2 regions of the Streptomyces sp. NPDC020996 genome follow, and region 1 is predicted to be linked to the other one. Evidence: riboswitches for the same ligand, from Rfam matches in the RefSeq annotation. Region 1 holds a riboswitch; the other holds the start of a gene.
The links. Region 1 has a riboswitch for cyclic di-AMP ahead of AB0G63_RS23035 (C40 family peptidase). Riboswitches for the same ligand answer to the same signal wherever they lie in the genome.

Region 1 (7,235 bases):
GCCCGAGCCGTCGGCCATGCGCAGCCGCACCCCGTTCGCCGACCCGACCACGAGCGGTTCGGCGCGGCCGGGCATCGGACCGTACGGATGCCACACGTGGCGCCGGTCGAGCTCCAGCAGTTCGGCGACGGGCAGGTCAGGCATTGGGCGCGAGGTCCGTTCCGGCGCCGCGACGGCGTACCGCGACCAGGTCGGTACGCGGCTCGGCGGCCCTGGGCGCCGCCGTTGCGGCCGCCGCGGCCGCCGCGGCCGTACCGCAGACACCTCCGCCCTCGTGCGACCCGCACCCGGCGCCCTCGGCCCCGTCGTGCGACCCGCAGCCCGCGCCCTTGTGCGACCCGCACCCTCCGCCGGCCGCCGTCCGGTGCTCCGGCAGGGTCACCTGCTCGCTGCCCTCGACCTCGAACCCGGCGTCGGCGATCATCTCCAGGTCGGCCTTGCCCGCCTGGCCCTCGCTGGTCAGGTAGTCCCCGAGGAAGATCGAGTTGGCCAGGTGCAGGGCGAGGGGCTGCATCGTGCGCAGGTGCACCTCGCGGCCGCCCGCGATGCGGACCTCGACGTCCGGGCACACGAACCGGACCATCGCCAGGATGAGCAGGCAGCGCTGCGGGGTGAGGTTCCACTCCTTGGCCAGCGGGGTGCCCTCGAACGGGATGAGGAAGTTGACCGGCACCGAGTCCGGGTCCAGCTCGCGCAGCGAGAAGACCACGTCGACCAGGTCCTCGTCGGACTCGCCCATGCCCGCGATCAGGCCCGAGCAGGCCGACAGGCCCGCCGCGTGCGCCTTGTGCACGGTGTCCACGCGGTCGGCGTAGGTGTGCGTGGTCGTGATCTCCCCGTACGTCCCCTCGGACGTGTTGAGGTTGTGGTTGTAGGCGTCGGCGCCGGCCTCCCGCAGCCGCTCCGCCTGGCCGTCGGAGAGCAGGCCGAGGCACGCGCACACCTCGACGTCCTCGTTCTGCTCCTTGATCGCCTTGATGGTGTCCGAGACGCGGTCCACGTCGCGGTCGGTCGGCCCGCGTCCGCTCGCCACCAGGCAGACCCGCTTGGCGCCGCCCGCCAGACCGGCCGCGGCGGCCCGGGAGGCCTCGTCGGGCTTGAGCCAGGTGTACTTCAGGATGTCGGCCTTGGAGCCGAGCCGCTGGGAGCAGTAGGAGCAGTCCTCCGGACACAGTCCGGACTTGAGGTTGACCAGGTAGTTGAGTTTGACCCGTCGGCCGAACCAGTGCCGGCGCACCTTGCCGGCCGCGGCCACCACATCGAGCAGGTCGTCGTCGGAAGCGGCGAGGACGGCCAGAGCTTCCTCGCGGGTCGGCAGCTCGCGCCGAAGCCCCTTGTCCACCAGCGTGTTCAGCAGGTCCATGAGAGCCGATCCTGTCCTACGAGGCCGCCCCGGGCCAAGGAGAGTTTGAACAACGGAGACACTTCGATGTGTGGGTATCGCCACATCATGGGCCGGGGGACGTGCGGCTAGGGTCTGTCCACTGCCTACAAATGCCCCCGGAGGAGCCATGGCGTTCGGCTGGATCGACGAGCAGGCGGAGCTGCGCCGCCGTGCCGGACTCGTGCGGACCCTGCGCCCCCGTCCGGCCGATTCGCCGCTGCTCGACCTGGCGAGCAACGACTACCTGGGCCTGGCCCGCCATCCCGAGGTCGCCGAGGGCGCGGCGCGGGCCGCGCGCGTCTGGGGCGGCGGCTCGACCGGGTCCCGGCTGGTGACCGGCACCACCGAACTGCACGCCGAGCTGGAGCGCGAGCTGGCCGCCTTCTGCGGCTTCGAGGCGGCGCTCGTCTTCTCCTCCGGCTACGCGGCCAACCTCGCCGCCGTCACCGCGCTCGCGCCGCACGGCTCGCTGATCGTCTCCGACGCGGGCAACCACGCGTCCCTGATCGACGGCTGCCGGCTGGCCCGGGGCGCCACCCAGGTCGTCGGGCACGCCGATCCGGAGGCGGTGCGCAAGGCGCTGGGCACGCACCGGGGCACGGCCGTCGTCGTGTCCGACACGGTCTTCTCGGTCGACGGGGACGCGGCCCCGCTGGCCGGGCTCGCGGCGGCCTGCCGGGAGCACGGCGCCGGGCTGGTCGTCGACGACGCCCACGGGCTGGGCGTCCTCGGCGACGGCGGCCGCGGGGCGCCGCACGCGGCGGGGCTCGCGGGCGCCGACGACGTCGTCGTCACCGTCACGCTGTCCAAGTCGCTCGGCAGCCAGGGCGGCGCCGTCCTGGGTCCCGCCCGGGTGATCGACCACCTGGTGAACGCGGCCCGGACCTTCATCTTCGACACGGGACTGGCCCCCGCGTCCGCGGGCGCCGCCCTGGCCGCCCTGCGGCTGCTCGGCCGCGAGCCGCAGCGGGCGGCACGGGCCCGCGCGGTGGCGGCCGAGCTGCACGCACGCCTGACGGACGACGGTCTGCAGGCGGTACGACCGGACGCCGCGGTCGTCTCCGTGCGCGCGCCGTCCCCGGAGGGGGCCGTGCGGTGGGCGGCCGACTGCCGGGCGGCAGGGCTGGCCGTGGGCTGTTTCCGTCCTCCTTCCGTGCCCGACGGCGTCTCGCGGCTCAGGCTGACCGCCCGCGCGGACCTCTCCGAGGCGCAGATCGAACATGCGGTGCGAGTGATCGGCGGGACTCGACCATGAGTCGGCGTGACACGGCCGGGCTCCGCACGACGCGGATCTTCTCCGCACGACGCGGATGTGGCTCCGCATGACGCGGATCTGATCAGCGCTTCAACGCGGCCGTGAACCCAGCCCAGCTCTCCGGCGAGAAGAGCAGTGCGGGCCCGGCCGGGTCCTTGGAATCTCGGACGGCGAGCAGACCGGCCCACGGGCCGGACCGCGGCGCCGCCGTCTCCACGCAGTTGTTCGCACCGGTGCTGTAGCTGCTGCGCAGCCACCGCACGCCGTGCGGAACGATGCTGGAGGGGACGTTCCGAGGCAGTGCTGACATGGTGCCTCCTCACCCGCCGACGACTCTGCCGGCGAGGTAATCCAATGAGTCCTCGGGCGAAAGGGCTTGAATCTGAAGGGAGTTGAAGGCCTCGGTGTAGGCCTGGAGGTCTTCTTTCCGTTCCAAGTGGAGGCTACTCGTCAGGTGGTCCAGAACGACCACGTCCAGATCAGAAGTGCTCGAAAATGAGAAAATAACGAAAGACCCGGTGACGCCGACGTGTGCTCCGGCGCCGAACGGCAGGATCTGCAGCCGTACTTGCGGCAGGCGCGCCGCCTCGACCAGGAGTTCGAGCTGGCGCGCCATGACCTCGGGCCCGCCGATCTCCCGGCGCAGCACCGCCTCGTCCAGCACCGCGCTGAACTCCAGGGGCGGGTCGGCCCGCAGCACCTCCTGCCGGGCCAGGCGCACCTCGACCAGCGCGTCGAGCCCCGCGTCGTCCAGCCCGCGGACCGCGGCCCGGGTCACCGCCCGCGCGTACTCGGGCGTCTGCAGCAGCCCCGGCACCACCGACGTCTCCAGGGTGCGCATCGCGTCGGCCTGGGACTCCAGGCTGATGAAGTCGCTGTAGTCCGGCGGCAGGATGCCGCGATACGCGTGCCACCAGTGGTGCCGGCCGGTGTTCTCGTCCGAGCCCGCCAGCACCAGCATCAGATCGCGCAGCCGCGGATCGGACACCCCGTAGGCGTCCAGGAGCAACCGCACATCGGCCGGTTTCACCCCGCTGGTGCCCGTCTCGATACGACTGACCTTCGACTGGTGCCAGCCCACCAGCCGCGCCGCCTCACCGCTGGTGAGCCTCGCCTCGGCGCGCAGCGCTCGCAGTTCGGCGCCCAGCTTCCTGCGGCGCACCGCGGGACCGTGCTGCATGGGTCCCTCCTTACTCCTTATGAGGCGCCCCGACACGGTCTCTCGTGGCAGAGTTCACCGCTTTGAGCGACAGATATATGCATATCTCGGTGGATCGCCAGCCGTGACCCGTGCGGTGATGGCAGTCTGACGGCGAAGCACCAGTCCGGGACCGTACTCGAACCATCCGCTCCGTGTCGGACCAGCGGTCCCGTGGGAAAGGGACGACGTCGCCATGGCAGACCATCTGGAAGCATCCGTCACTCTGCCGAGCGATCCCGCCTCGGTCTGCGCGGCCCGCACCTACGCGATCGACACCCTCGCGGAGTGGGGCCTGGCGCCGCACACGGAGGTGGCCGACACCGTCCGGCTCATCGTCTCCGAACTCGCCACCAACGCCGTCCAGCACACCCTCGGGCAGTCGCCCACCTTCACCGTCGGACTCGAACTCGACCGCGACGAACAGTTGCGCATCGGCGTCACCGACAGCCACCCCCGGTTCCCGAAGCGGCTGCCCGCCGCCGTCCAGCAGGACAACGGCCGCGGCCTGGTGATCATCCGCTGGCTGACCGCCGAGTGCGGCGGCAGACTGTGCGTGCGCCCCACCCGGGAGGGCGGCAAGACCGTCTCCGTCGAACTGCCGTGGAAGGTGCCGGCCCGACCGGTGCCGGCAGCCGGGCAGCAGGAGCCGTAGCGGGGCTCGGGCGAGGGTTCAGCGGCGCCGTGCGGCGGTTCCCGGTGCACGGCCACGTCGGGCGAGGGTCAGCGGCGCCGTGCCGACGGCTCCCGGTGCACGGCCGCGTCCCGCGGCGCTCCCGGCTGCCTGACGACGGGCGCGGCCTGCTGCGCGGCCTGCTGCGCGGCCTGCTGCTCGGCGGACAGGCCCGCCCGCCGCACCAGGCGAGGCAGCAGCCACCACAGGCCGAGGCACACGCACAGGGTCGCCGCGCCCGCGGCCACCCCGCCCGCCCGGCCCGTCGTCACGTCCACCACGAGCAGCACCGAGCCGGTGAACGCCAGCACCAGCACACCCATGCCGATGGTGGCGAGCCGTGAGGACACCTGGACGACGCGCGGCTTGGCGCCCCGCTGGAACAGCGAGCGGTGCAGCGCGGCCGGCGCGGTGAACAGGGCGGCGGCGAGGACCGCGAGCAGCAGTGTGGTGACGTAGGTGGCCCGCTGGACCGGGTCGAGGGACGGGAAGCGCGGGGTGAAGGCCAGGGTCAGCAGGAAGGCGAAGAGGATCTGCACGCCGGTCTGGGTGACGCGCAGTTCCTGGAGCAGTTCGCCGAAGTTGCGGTCGGCGCGCTCCAGCGGGGTCTCGTTGCGTGCGGTGCAGGGGACATGGTCGGCCATGGTTGAACGGATAACCGGCCAGGACCGTGTCACGCCTCGTCGGGTGGCGGCGTGTCAGGGGCGCCGCCACCCCACGCAAGGATCAGCTGACCCGGCCGTACCAGACGCTCTTCGTCCAGATCTTCTGCAGTTTCACCACGTCCCCGGTCTTCGGGGCGTGCCAGATCTTCCCCTTTCCGGCGTAGATGCCGACGTGGTAGACGTACGAACCCGAATGGAAGAACACGAGGTCTCCGGCCTTGCGGCTCTTGGCGGAGATGTGGCGGGTCTTGTTGTACTGCTGGGCCGCGGTACGCGGCAGGCTCTTGCCCGCCTTCTTGTACGAGTACAGCGTGAGCCCGGAGCAGTCGAACCGGTGCGGACCGGTGGCGCCCCACCGGTAGGGCGAACCCTTCTTGGAAGCCGCGATCTGCAGTGCCTTCGTCGCGGGCGTCGCGGCGGCCGCGTCGGAGGCGAAGCCCGGAACCACGACCGAGCCGCCCACCGCGGCGATGGTGAGGGCCGAGGCCGTGCCGGCCCGGACCATCAGCGACGGGACACGATTGAGCGCAGTCATGCGCAACCCTTCGTCAGCCGCCTGTGAAGGATGACCTGTCGGATTCGGGCTGGCGAAGTTGCCCGGCCGCTCGCGCGGCTTCACCCCAAGGGCTGCTCGGCCCGGTCATGGCGTGACCGTTCCGGCGACCCGTCGTGCTTGGGTCCTCCACTCCTGCCGATCCACTCCTGTCGACCGGTCATCCGGGCGGCGGCAGGACTCGGCGTCCGCCCGGATCGCCCCGCCGCGGCGGCGGGGGCTTGTCGTCAGACACGGATCTTGGCTCACGGATGTCCGAAAAGCCCAACGGAAACGGGGATTTGTGTTGTTACTCACCACTCACCCGTTCGGGTGCCCACAGCTGTGTTCGGAGGCGCGTCATCACCTCCGAAACGGCCCGGACCAGCGAAGAAATGCCTCATCCCGCCTTGGGGCCGGGCCCGTTGCGCAACTCGACCGGTCAAAAAAGAGGAGGTGTGTCTAGTCCGGAAGGCGGTACGCCGTTTGGTCCGTTTCGGCCCCGGCCCGGACACCGGCGCCGGGCGACCGCGGCCCGGGCCCGGCGCGTGCCTCAAGTGCCGGGCTGGGGAGGCACGGTGACCCGGGCGGTGCGCCGCTCGCCGTCCAGTACCCGCAGCGCCCGCGCCAGGGTGGGAGCGTGCAGTTCGGTCTCGCCCCGCTGGTGCATCAGGGCGAGCGCGTCGCGCAGTTCGGCCGCCCTGGCCACCAGCGCCTGCGCGGCCCGCAGCCCGCGGTAGGTGTCGCCGTGGTGGGCCGGATTGATGCGGCCGAGCAGGTCCACCACGTCGAGGTAACGGTCGATCAGCTCGCCCTCGGCGCGGGTCAGCGCGGGCAGCGGCGGGAGTTCGGGCGGGATCACCGGTCGCTCACCTCCCGACGGGCGGGACGAGGGGGGCCCGGCGGCCGGGGACGATCCGGTCCACCAGGCCGTAGTCCACGGCCTGCCGGGCGTCGAAGACCCGGTCCCGCTCGATATCGGCGCCGATCTTCTCCCGGCTGTGTCCGGTGGCCCGGGCCGGCATCTCCTCCACGAGGCGGCGATTGCGCGTCAGTTCCTCCGTCTGCACCGCCAGATCACTCGCCCGGCCCCGCACCGGCTCGGCGAGCGCGGGCTGGCGGATCACCACCCGCGCGCCCGGCAGCACGGAGCGCTTGCCCGGCGTCCCGGCGGCCAGCAGCACCGCGGCCGAGGAGGCGGCCTGCCCCAGGCAGGTCGTCTCCACGTCGCAGGAGACGTACCGCATCGTGTCGTAGAGCGCCGTCATGGCGCTGAACGAGCCGCCCGGCGAGTTGATGTACAGCGCGATGTCCCGGTCGGGGTCCTTGTGCTCGAGGTACATGAACTGGGCCGTCAGGTCGTTCGCCGCGGTGTCGTCGAGAGGCGTGCCGAGGAAGAGGATCCGCTCCTCCAGCAGCTTCGCGTACGGATCCGTCGATCGGCGCCCGGACGCGGTCCGTTCGGTGAACCCGGGCAGGACGTGTCGGGCGGACGGTCGGGTCATGGCATACCCCTCCTCGCGACAGA
Region 2 (7,235 bases), on a different contig from region 1:
GACGTGCGACGTCCGCACCGCCGCCGAGCTGCTCGGCCGGCACATAGAGGAGATCTGCGAGCGCACCGGCAGCAGGCAGGTCGACGTCGTCGGGCACAGCCTCGGCGGACTGATCGCGCGGTACTACGTGCAGTGCCTCGGCGGCGACGCGCGCGTCCGGACGCTGGTCACGCTCGGCACCCCGCACTCCGGCACCCGGGTGGCGCCGCTGGCGAACGCTCACCCGATCGTGCGCCAGATGCGCCCCGGATCCCCGGTGGTGGAGGAGCTGTCCCGGCCGGCGCCGGGCTGCCGTACGCAGTTCGTCAGCTTCTGGAGCGACCTGGACCACCTGATGGTCCCGCTGGAGAGCGCCTGCATCGACCACCCGGACCTGCTGGCGCAGAACGTACGGGTGAGCGGGATCGGGCACCTCGCCCTGCCGGTGCACCCGGCCGTCGCGACCGGGATACGGCGGGCGCTCGACGCCCCGGGCGAAGGAGCGGAAGCCGCCGCCCGCACCGGCGGCCTCACCGTGGCCTGACCGCCCGGCAGCCCACCCCTGACCGCCCGGCAGCCGACCTCGAAGTCGAACAGTCTTCGAACATAGGGCCAAAGCCGTGTCCGCGCTCCCCCGAAACACGTCCGAATGCCCTTTTCCTTCGCGCACAAAACCTGTTGAAGATTGTCGCGCCCGCATACCGCCGGGTACAGTCGCCGCACTGCTCTGGCAGCCCCTGTTGTCGAGGCGAAAGAGAAGTTGGTGAACGACCGTCACCCGTCGGGGGCCATGACCACCCCGGCCCAGGCTTCCGACGCCGCCTCCGCGCACTACGCGCCGTACGGCACCCAGGAAGCCCAGTACGGCGACTTCACCACCTACGGCGGCCACGACGCCGCGGGCTTCGCCGCGACCGGCCACGCCACCACGACCTTCGCCGCGGACCCCCTCTTCGGCAGCCTCCCTGGCGAGGACACCGGCCCCTACGACGCCACGGCCTGGACGACCGGCGTCCAGCACACCGCGGTCTACGACGCCTACGCGGCCCAGCACCACGCCGCCTACGACACCGGCGTGTACGACGCGACCGCCTGGGGCGCCGACCAGCAGCGGCTCTCCACCGTCCCGCCGCAGGCCACCGCGGCCGACGTCTCGGGGCAGTGGGACGCGAACGCCTGGCTGCAGCCCGACGCTTCGGGCGGCCCGTCCGACCAGACCCAGCACTGGGAATGGGGCACGCAGACCTTCGAGACCGGCGCGTACGACGCCACGCAGTGGAACTCCGACGGCTCACCGGCCGACGACACGCCCGCAGCCGACGGCTACGAGCCCGAGCCCTTCGACCAGCAGGCGACCGCCGTCTTCGAACCGGCCGTGCCGGACGCGTACGACGACCCCACCCCGGACGACGGCGAACCGGAGATGGCCGCCACCGGCGAGCTGCCCTCCGTCGGCCCGCTCCTCGACGACCAGCTCCTCGACGACCGGTTCCCCGACGACCAGCTCCTCGACGACCAGGAAGAGGTCGTTCCGGCTCCCGGCTCACGCGCCGCCGCGCGCAACGGGGCGCGTTCCCGCCGCCGCCCGCCCGCCAAGCGCTCCGCTCTGCTGACGATCGCCGTGCCCTCGGCGTGCGTGATGGGCGTGGCCGGCATCGCCGCCGCCTCCGTCGGCGCCCTGGGCGGCGACAAGGACACCTCCACGACGGCTTCGGACGCGCACGCGGTGAAACCGTCCACCGCCAACAACAAGCTGGACACCCAGCTCAAGATCCTCTCCGCCGGCGCCGACGACTTCGCCGACCGGGCCAGCCGCACGCAGGAACGTATCGACCTCAAGGCGCAGCAGGAGGCCGAGAAGAAGAAGGCGGCCGCCGAGGCCGCCCTCAAGGAGCGGCTGCGTCCCAAGTACGCCCTGCCGGTCGCGCAGCACGGCCTCAGCGCCTACTTCGGCCAGGCCGGCATCAACTGGATGTCCGTGCACACCGGCATCGACTTCCCGGTCTCGTACGGCACGACGGTGATGGCCGCCACCGACGGCACCGTCCGCACACAGTGGAACAGCGCCTACGGCAACATGTTGATCGTAACGGCGAAGGACGGCACGGAGACGTGGTACTGCCACCTCTCCAGCTACCGCGTCGCCTCCGGTACGACGGTCAAGGCGGGCGACCCGATCGCGTACTCCGGGAACTCGGGCAACTCGACCGGCCCGCACCTGCACTTCGAGGTGCGGCCGGGCGGAGGGTCGGCCATAGACCCGCTCGCCTGGCTGCGCAGCCACGGGCTCGACCCGAACTGATACCCCGCAACCACCCGCCCCCGTGAGCCCCCGCCTTCCCGACGGGGGCTTTCCGGCTTCCGGCCCCGGCCGTCAACCGTCGGCCGTCAACCGTCGGCCACCGGCCACCGGCCACCGGCCACCGGCCACCGGCTAGAGCTTCTCCACCGGTGCGTACCGCAGCAGCAGCCGCTTCGGCTTGGTGTCGCCGAAGTCGATCGTCGCCTCGGCGTTCGCGCCCGTGCCCTTGACGCCCACGACCGTGCCGAGTCCGAACTGGTCGTGCGTCACCCGGTCCCCGACGGCCAGCGAGACCACCGGCTTCTCCGACGTCCGGCGGGTGGCGAAACCGGACGCGCCCGACGCCGAGGAACGCGAGCGGGAGGACGACAGGGAGGCCGCCACCCCGGACGCCGGACCGGAGGACACCGGAGACATGGCGCCCGTGCGCTTCCAGTCGACGTGGTGCGGCGGGATCTCCTCCAGGAAGCGGGAGGGCGGGTTGTACGACGGCTGCCCCCAGGCGCTGCGCATCGACGAGCGCGTCAGATAGAGCCGTTCACGCGCGCGCGTGATGCCGACGTACGCCAGGCGCCGCTCTTCCTCCAGTTCCTTGGTCTGGCCGAGGGCGCGCATGTGCGGGAAGACGCCGTCCTCCATGCCGGTGAGGAAGACCACCGGGAACTCCAGGCCCTTGGCGGTGTGCAGGGTCATCAGGGTGATGACGCCGTCGCCGTCCTCCTCGTCGGGGATCTGGTCGGAGTCGGCGACCAGGGCGACCTGTTCGAGGAAGTCGGCCAGGGTGCCGGCCTCGCCCTCGCCGCGCTCCTGCTCGAACTCCAGCGCCACTGCCGCGAGTTCCTGGAGGTTCTCGATGCGGGTCTCGTCCTGCGGGTCGGTGGAGGCCTGCAACTCGGCGAGGTAGCCGGTGCGTTCGAGCACGGCCTCCAGGACGGTCGCCGGGCCCGCGCCGGACTCGACGATCGTGCGGAGGTCCTCCATCAGCGTGTTGAACCGTTTGACGGCGTTGGTGGAGCGCGCCGCCATGCCGTACGCCTCGTCGACGCGCCGCAGCGCCTGCGGGAAGCTGATCTTCTCGCGCTGGGAGAGGGCGTCGATCATGGCCTCGGCGCGGTCGCCGATGCCCCGTTTGGGCACGTTGAGGATGCGGCGCAGCGGGACCGTGTCCTCCGGGTTGGCCAGCACCCGCAGGTAGGCCAGGACGTCCCGGACCTCCTTGCGCTCGTAGAAGCGGACGCCGCCGACGACCTTGTAGGGCAGGCCGACGCGGATGAAGACCTCTTCGAAGACACGGGACTGCGCGTTGGTGCGGTAGAAGACGGCGACGTCACCGGCCTTGGCCTCGCCCGCGTCCGTGAGGCGGTCTATCTCGTCGGCGACGAACTGCGCCTCGTCGTGCTCGGTGTCCGCTACGTAGCCGGTGATGCGCGCGCCCGTGCCCGCGTTGGTCCACAGGTTCTTCGGGCGGCGGGACTCGTTGCGCTCGATGACGGCGTTGGCCGCGCTGAGGATCGTCTGGGTGGAGCGGTAGTTCTGCTCCAGCAGGATCGTCGTCGCGTCCGGGTAGTCCTCCTCGAACTGGAGGATGTTGCGAATGGTCGCGCCGCGGAAGGCGTAGATCGACTGGTCGGCGTCGCCGACGACGCACAGCTCGGCGGGCGGGAGGTCGTACTCGTTCGGCGGGACGTCCTCGTCATGAGCGCCGGTTCCGACGAGCTCGCGCACGAGCGCGTACTGGGCGTGGTTGGTGTCCTGGTACTCGTCGACCAGGACGTGCCGGAAGCGGCGGCGGTAGTGCTCGGCGACGTCCGGGAACGCGCGCAGCAGGTTGACCGTCGTCATGATCAGGTCGTCGAAGTCGAGGGCGTTCGCCTCGCGCAGCCGCGACTGGTACAGGGCGTAGGCCTGGGCGAGGGTCTTCTCGAAGCCGTCGGTGGCCTGGGCGGCGAAGTCCTCCTCGTCGATCAGCTCGTTCTTCAGGTTGCTGATCTTGGCGCTGAAGGACTTGGGCGGGTAGCGCTTGGGGTCGAGGTCCAGGTCACGGCAGACGAGGGCCATCAGGCGCTTGGAGTCGGCGGCGTCGTAGATCGAGAACGACGAAGTGAACCCGAGCTTCTTGCTCTCCCGGCGCAGGATGCGCACGCACGCGCTGTGGAACGTCATCACCCACATCGCGTTCGCGCGGGGGCCGACGAGCTGCTCGACGCGCTCCTTCATCTCGCCCGCGGCCTTGTTGGTGAAGGTGATCGCGAGGATCTGGCCCGGGTGGACGTCCCGCTCGGCGAGCAGGTAGGCGATGCGGTGGGTGAGCACCCGGGTCTTGCCGGAGCCGGCGCCGGCCACGATGAGCAGGGGGGTGCCGTGGTGCACGACGGCGGCGCGCTGGTTGTCGTTCAGCCCCTCCAGAAGCGCGGCCGCGTCGACCGGGGGCCGCGGGGCACCGTCGCGGTAGTACGCGTCCCGGTCCGGCGGCACGTCGAACTTCCCGCCGAACAGATCGTCCGGAACGGGTTCCGGCACATGATCGTCCTCGGGCGGCGGCGGAGGTTCCTCCTCGTGCCCGCGGGGGGCCTGGAGGTCCGCCAGGAAGCTGTCGTCAAAGAGGCTGCTCATCGCTCTCCGAGTCTAGGGCGCCCCACCGACAGCCCGCCGCCGCCCTGAGAACATCGCCGGATCCGACGACACCGCCCCCGGGGCACGCTCCGTACCGATCCGTCACTTTCGGTGACCGTCACCGCGGGTCCTGCGGAAGGTCACGAAAATGTATCGGGCATATCGAACATCAACCTTCACAGGAGCCACGCGAGTTGGCTACGGTGCCGGGCAGGCCGAACGACCCCCACCGGCGAACGTCGCCGGGCCGTGCGGCCTCCGCCGAGTCCGGCGCGCCGCCGCGCTTCCGGAGCCGGGGACCCAACCGACCTTGGGGTGAATCGGCCCCCTCCCCCCGGGGAGAAGGCCGTAGGGCAACCCTTCCGAACCATCCCGCCCGAACCCGACAGCTAACTCGGTAGGCGGAAGATGGAAGGAGTCGCCACCCTTGGCGTCGCACCGCAAGTCACGCCCCGCGGGTACACGCGTGGCCGGCATCCGCACCCCCGCCCTCGCCACCGCCGCCCTCACTTCCGTGGCCCTGCTGTCCCAGTCGGCCAACGCCGCCCCCGCCGCCGACGGGAAGCCGAGCCTTGAGGAGGTCGAGAAGAAGGTCGACGACCTGTACCGCCAGGCCGAGTCGGCGACCGAGAAGTACAACGCGGCGAAGGAGAAGACGTCGAAGCAGCGCAAGCGCGTCGACACCCTCCTCGACGACGTCGCCAAGCGCACCCAGAAGCTGAACGAGGCGCGGGAGGAACTCGGTTCCTTCGCCGCGGCCCAGTACCGCACCGGCGCCGCCGCACCCGACACCGCGACCTTCCTGCTCGCGGACTCGCCGCAGGACTACTTCGACCAGACCCAGCTGATGAGCCGGCTCACCGGCCGGCAGAAGCAGGCCGTCGACGACTACGTCACCGAGCAGTCCGCGACGATGAAGAAGCGCCAGGAGGCGACCAAGAGCCTCGAGACGCTCACCGAGTCGCAGGGCGATCTCCAGGCGGCCAAGTCCACCGTCCAGAAGAAGCTCTCCGACGCGCGTCAGCTCCTGTCGAAGCTGACCGCCGAGGAGAAGGCGCGGCTCGCGGCGATCGAGAAGAAGAAGCAGGAGGAGGCCGCGCGCCAGGCGGCCGAGCTGGCCGCACAGCAGGCGGCGCAGCAGAAGGCGCAGGAGCAGAGCGGCAGCACGTCGTCGGGCTCGACCTCGACTTCGACCTCGGGAAGCTCGACCACCGACTCGTCCTACGCCACCAAGGCCGAGAAGGCGATCGCCTTCGCCCGCGCGCAGATCGGCAAGCCGTACGTCTGGGGCGCCACCGGCCCCGGCTCCTACGACTGCTCCGGCCTCACCCAGGCCGCCTGGAAGGCCGCCGGCGTGGCCCTCCCCCGCACCACCTACGACCAGGTGAACGCGGGCACCACCGTCTCACTCGCCGACGCACAGCCCGGCGACCTGATCTTCTTCTACGACGACATCAGCCACGTCGGCCTCTACATCGGCAACGGCATGATGATCCACGCCCCGAAGCCGGGCGCGTACGTCCGCGAGGAGTCGGTCTACTACGGCGGCGCGTCGATCATCCACAGCGTGGTCCGGCCGGCCTGAGACAGGACAGGACAGGACGGGTCAGGTCCAGAGCACCGCGATGAAGATGTTGGTCATGGTGAGCCCGCCCACCAGGCCGAACAGGCCCTTGTCCACCTTCTCGTCGTCCCGCTTGACGTAGACCAGAGCGAGGATGACGACCAGGACGGCGAGCTTCACGCCGATCTTTATGTTGTTGACCTCGTGGCCCTGGGCCTGATGAATGCCGACCAGGGCCACGCCGGTGATCAGCATGGTCAGCGCACCGTGCAGCATCGAGGGCACGAAGCGTGCGGTGCCCTGGCCCATCGCCTTCATCTGGGTGAGGAAGCCGCCGAGCAGCGCGGCGATGCCGATGATGTGCAGGCCGACGAAGAAATGGATGAGTACGTCCATGAGGCCGGAGCTTAGACAGCGACCCAGACGCCACCGGACACCGGCCCTCCTCCGCACACTCCGTCACCGCACGAACACGGCGAGGTGCTCGAAGCTCAGGCGCCGGTCTGGGCGTACCCGACGAACGCGGCCCAGGCGGCCCCGGCGACGGCCAAACGGGGACTCCGGGAGCCGAGCTTCGAGTCCCGGACGTGGACGGTGTGGGGGCAGGGGGCTATCTGGACGCAGGCGCCGCCCTGACTGTCACTGTGGCTGGACTTGCGCCAGTCGGGAGCGACTTCGAGGCAGGCTCCCCCCTCGGTGCCGCTATAGCTGGACTTGAACCATCGCAGGTTCTGCGTCATCGCCCCTCCGCTACCTCGCTGATGAATCTCACGGACT

Region 2: linked by a shared signal. The riboswitch ahead of AB0G63_RS18660 (NlpC/P60 family protein) and the one ahead of AB0G63_RS23035 (C40 family peptidase) in region 1 are both predicted to bind cyclic di-AMP.

Annotation. Positions count from the first base shown of each region.
Region 1 covers NZ_JBFADM010000035.1:12,010-19,244, reverse strand. Annotated here, with positions in the region: gene AB0G63_RS23070 (adenosylmethionine--8-amino-7-oxononanoate transaminase) at 1-144, opposite strand, end outside; gene bioB (biotin synthase BioB) at 137-1,363, opposite strand; gene AB0G63_RS23060 (8-amino-7-oxononanoate synthase) at 1,512-2,639, shown strand; gene AB0G63_RS23055 (DUF397 domain-containing protein) at 2,722-2,949, opposite strand; gene AB0G63_RS23050 (helix-turn-helix transcriptional regulator) at 2,959-3,819, opposite strand; gene AB0G63_RS23045 (ATP-binding protein) at 4,034-4,492, shown strand; gene AB0G63_RS23040 (DUF6328 family protein) at 4,561-5,154, opposite strand; gene AB0G63_RS23035 (C40 family peptidase) at 5,237-5,710, opposite strand; cyclic di-AMP (ydaO/yuaA leader) riboswitch at 5,714-5,925, opposite strand; gene AB0G63_RS23030 (hypothetical protein) at 6,261-6,569, opposite strand; gene AB0G63_RS23025 (ATP-dependent Clp protease proteolytic subunit) at 6,577-7,212, opposite strand.
Region 2 covers NZ_JBFADM010000024.1:78,665-85,899, forward strand. Annotated here, with positions in the region: gene AB0G63_RS18645 (alpha/beta fold hydrolase) at 1-523, shown strand, start outside; gene AB0G63_RS18650 (M23 family metallopeptidase) at 743-2,281, shown strand; gene pcrA (DNA helicase PcrA) at 2,414-4,894, opposite strand; cyclic di-AMP (ydaO/yuaA leader) riboswitch at 5,144-5,314, shown strand; gene AB0G63_RS18660 (NlpC/P60 family protein) at 5,322-6,479, shown strand; gene AB0G63_RS18665 (hypothetical protein) at 6,501-6,854, opposite strand; gene AB0G63_RS18670 (DUF397 domain-containing protein) at 6,950-7,198, opposite strand; gene AB0G63_RS18675 (helix-turn-helix transcriptional regulator) at 7,195-7,235, opposite strand, start outside.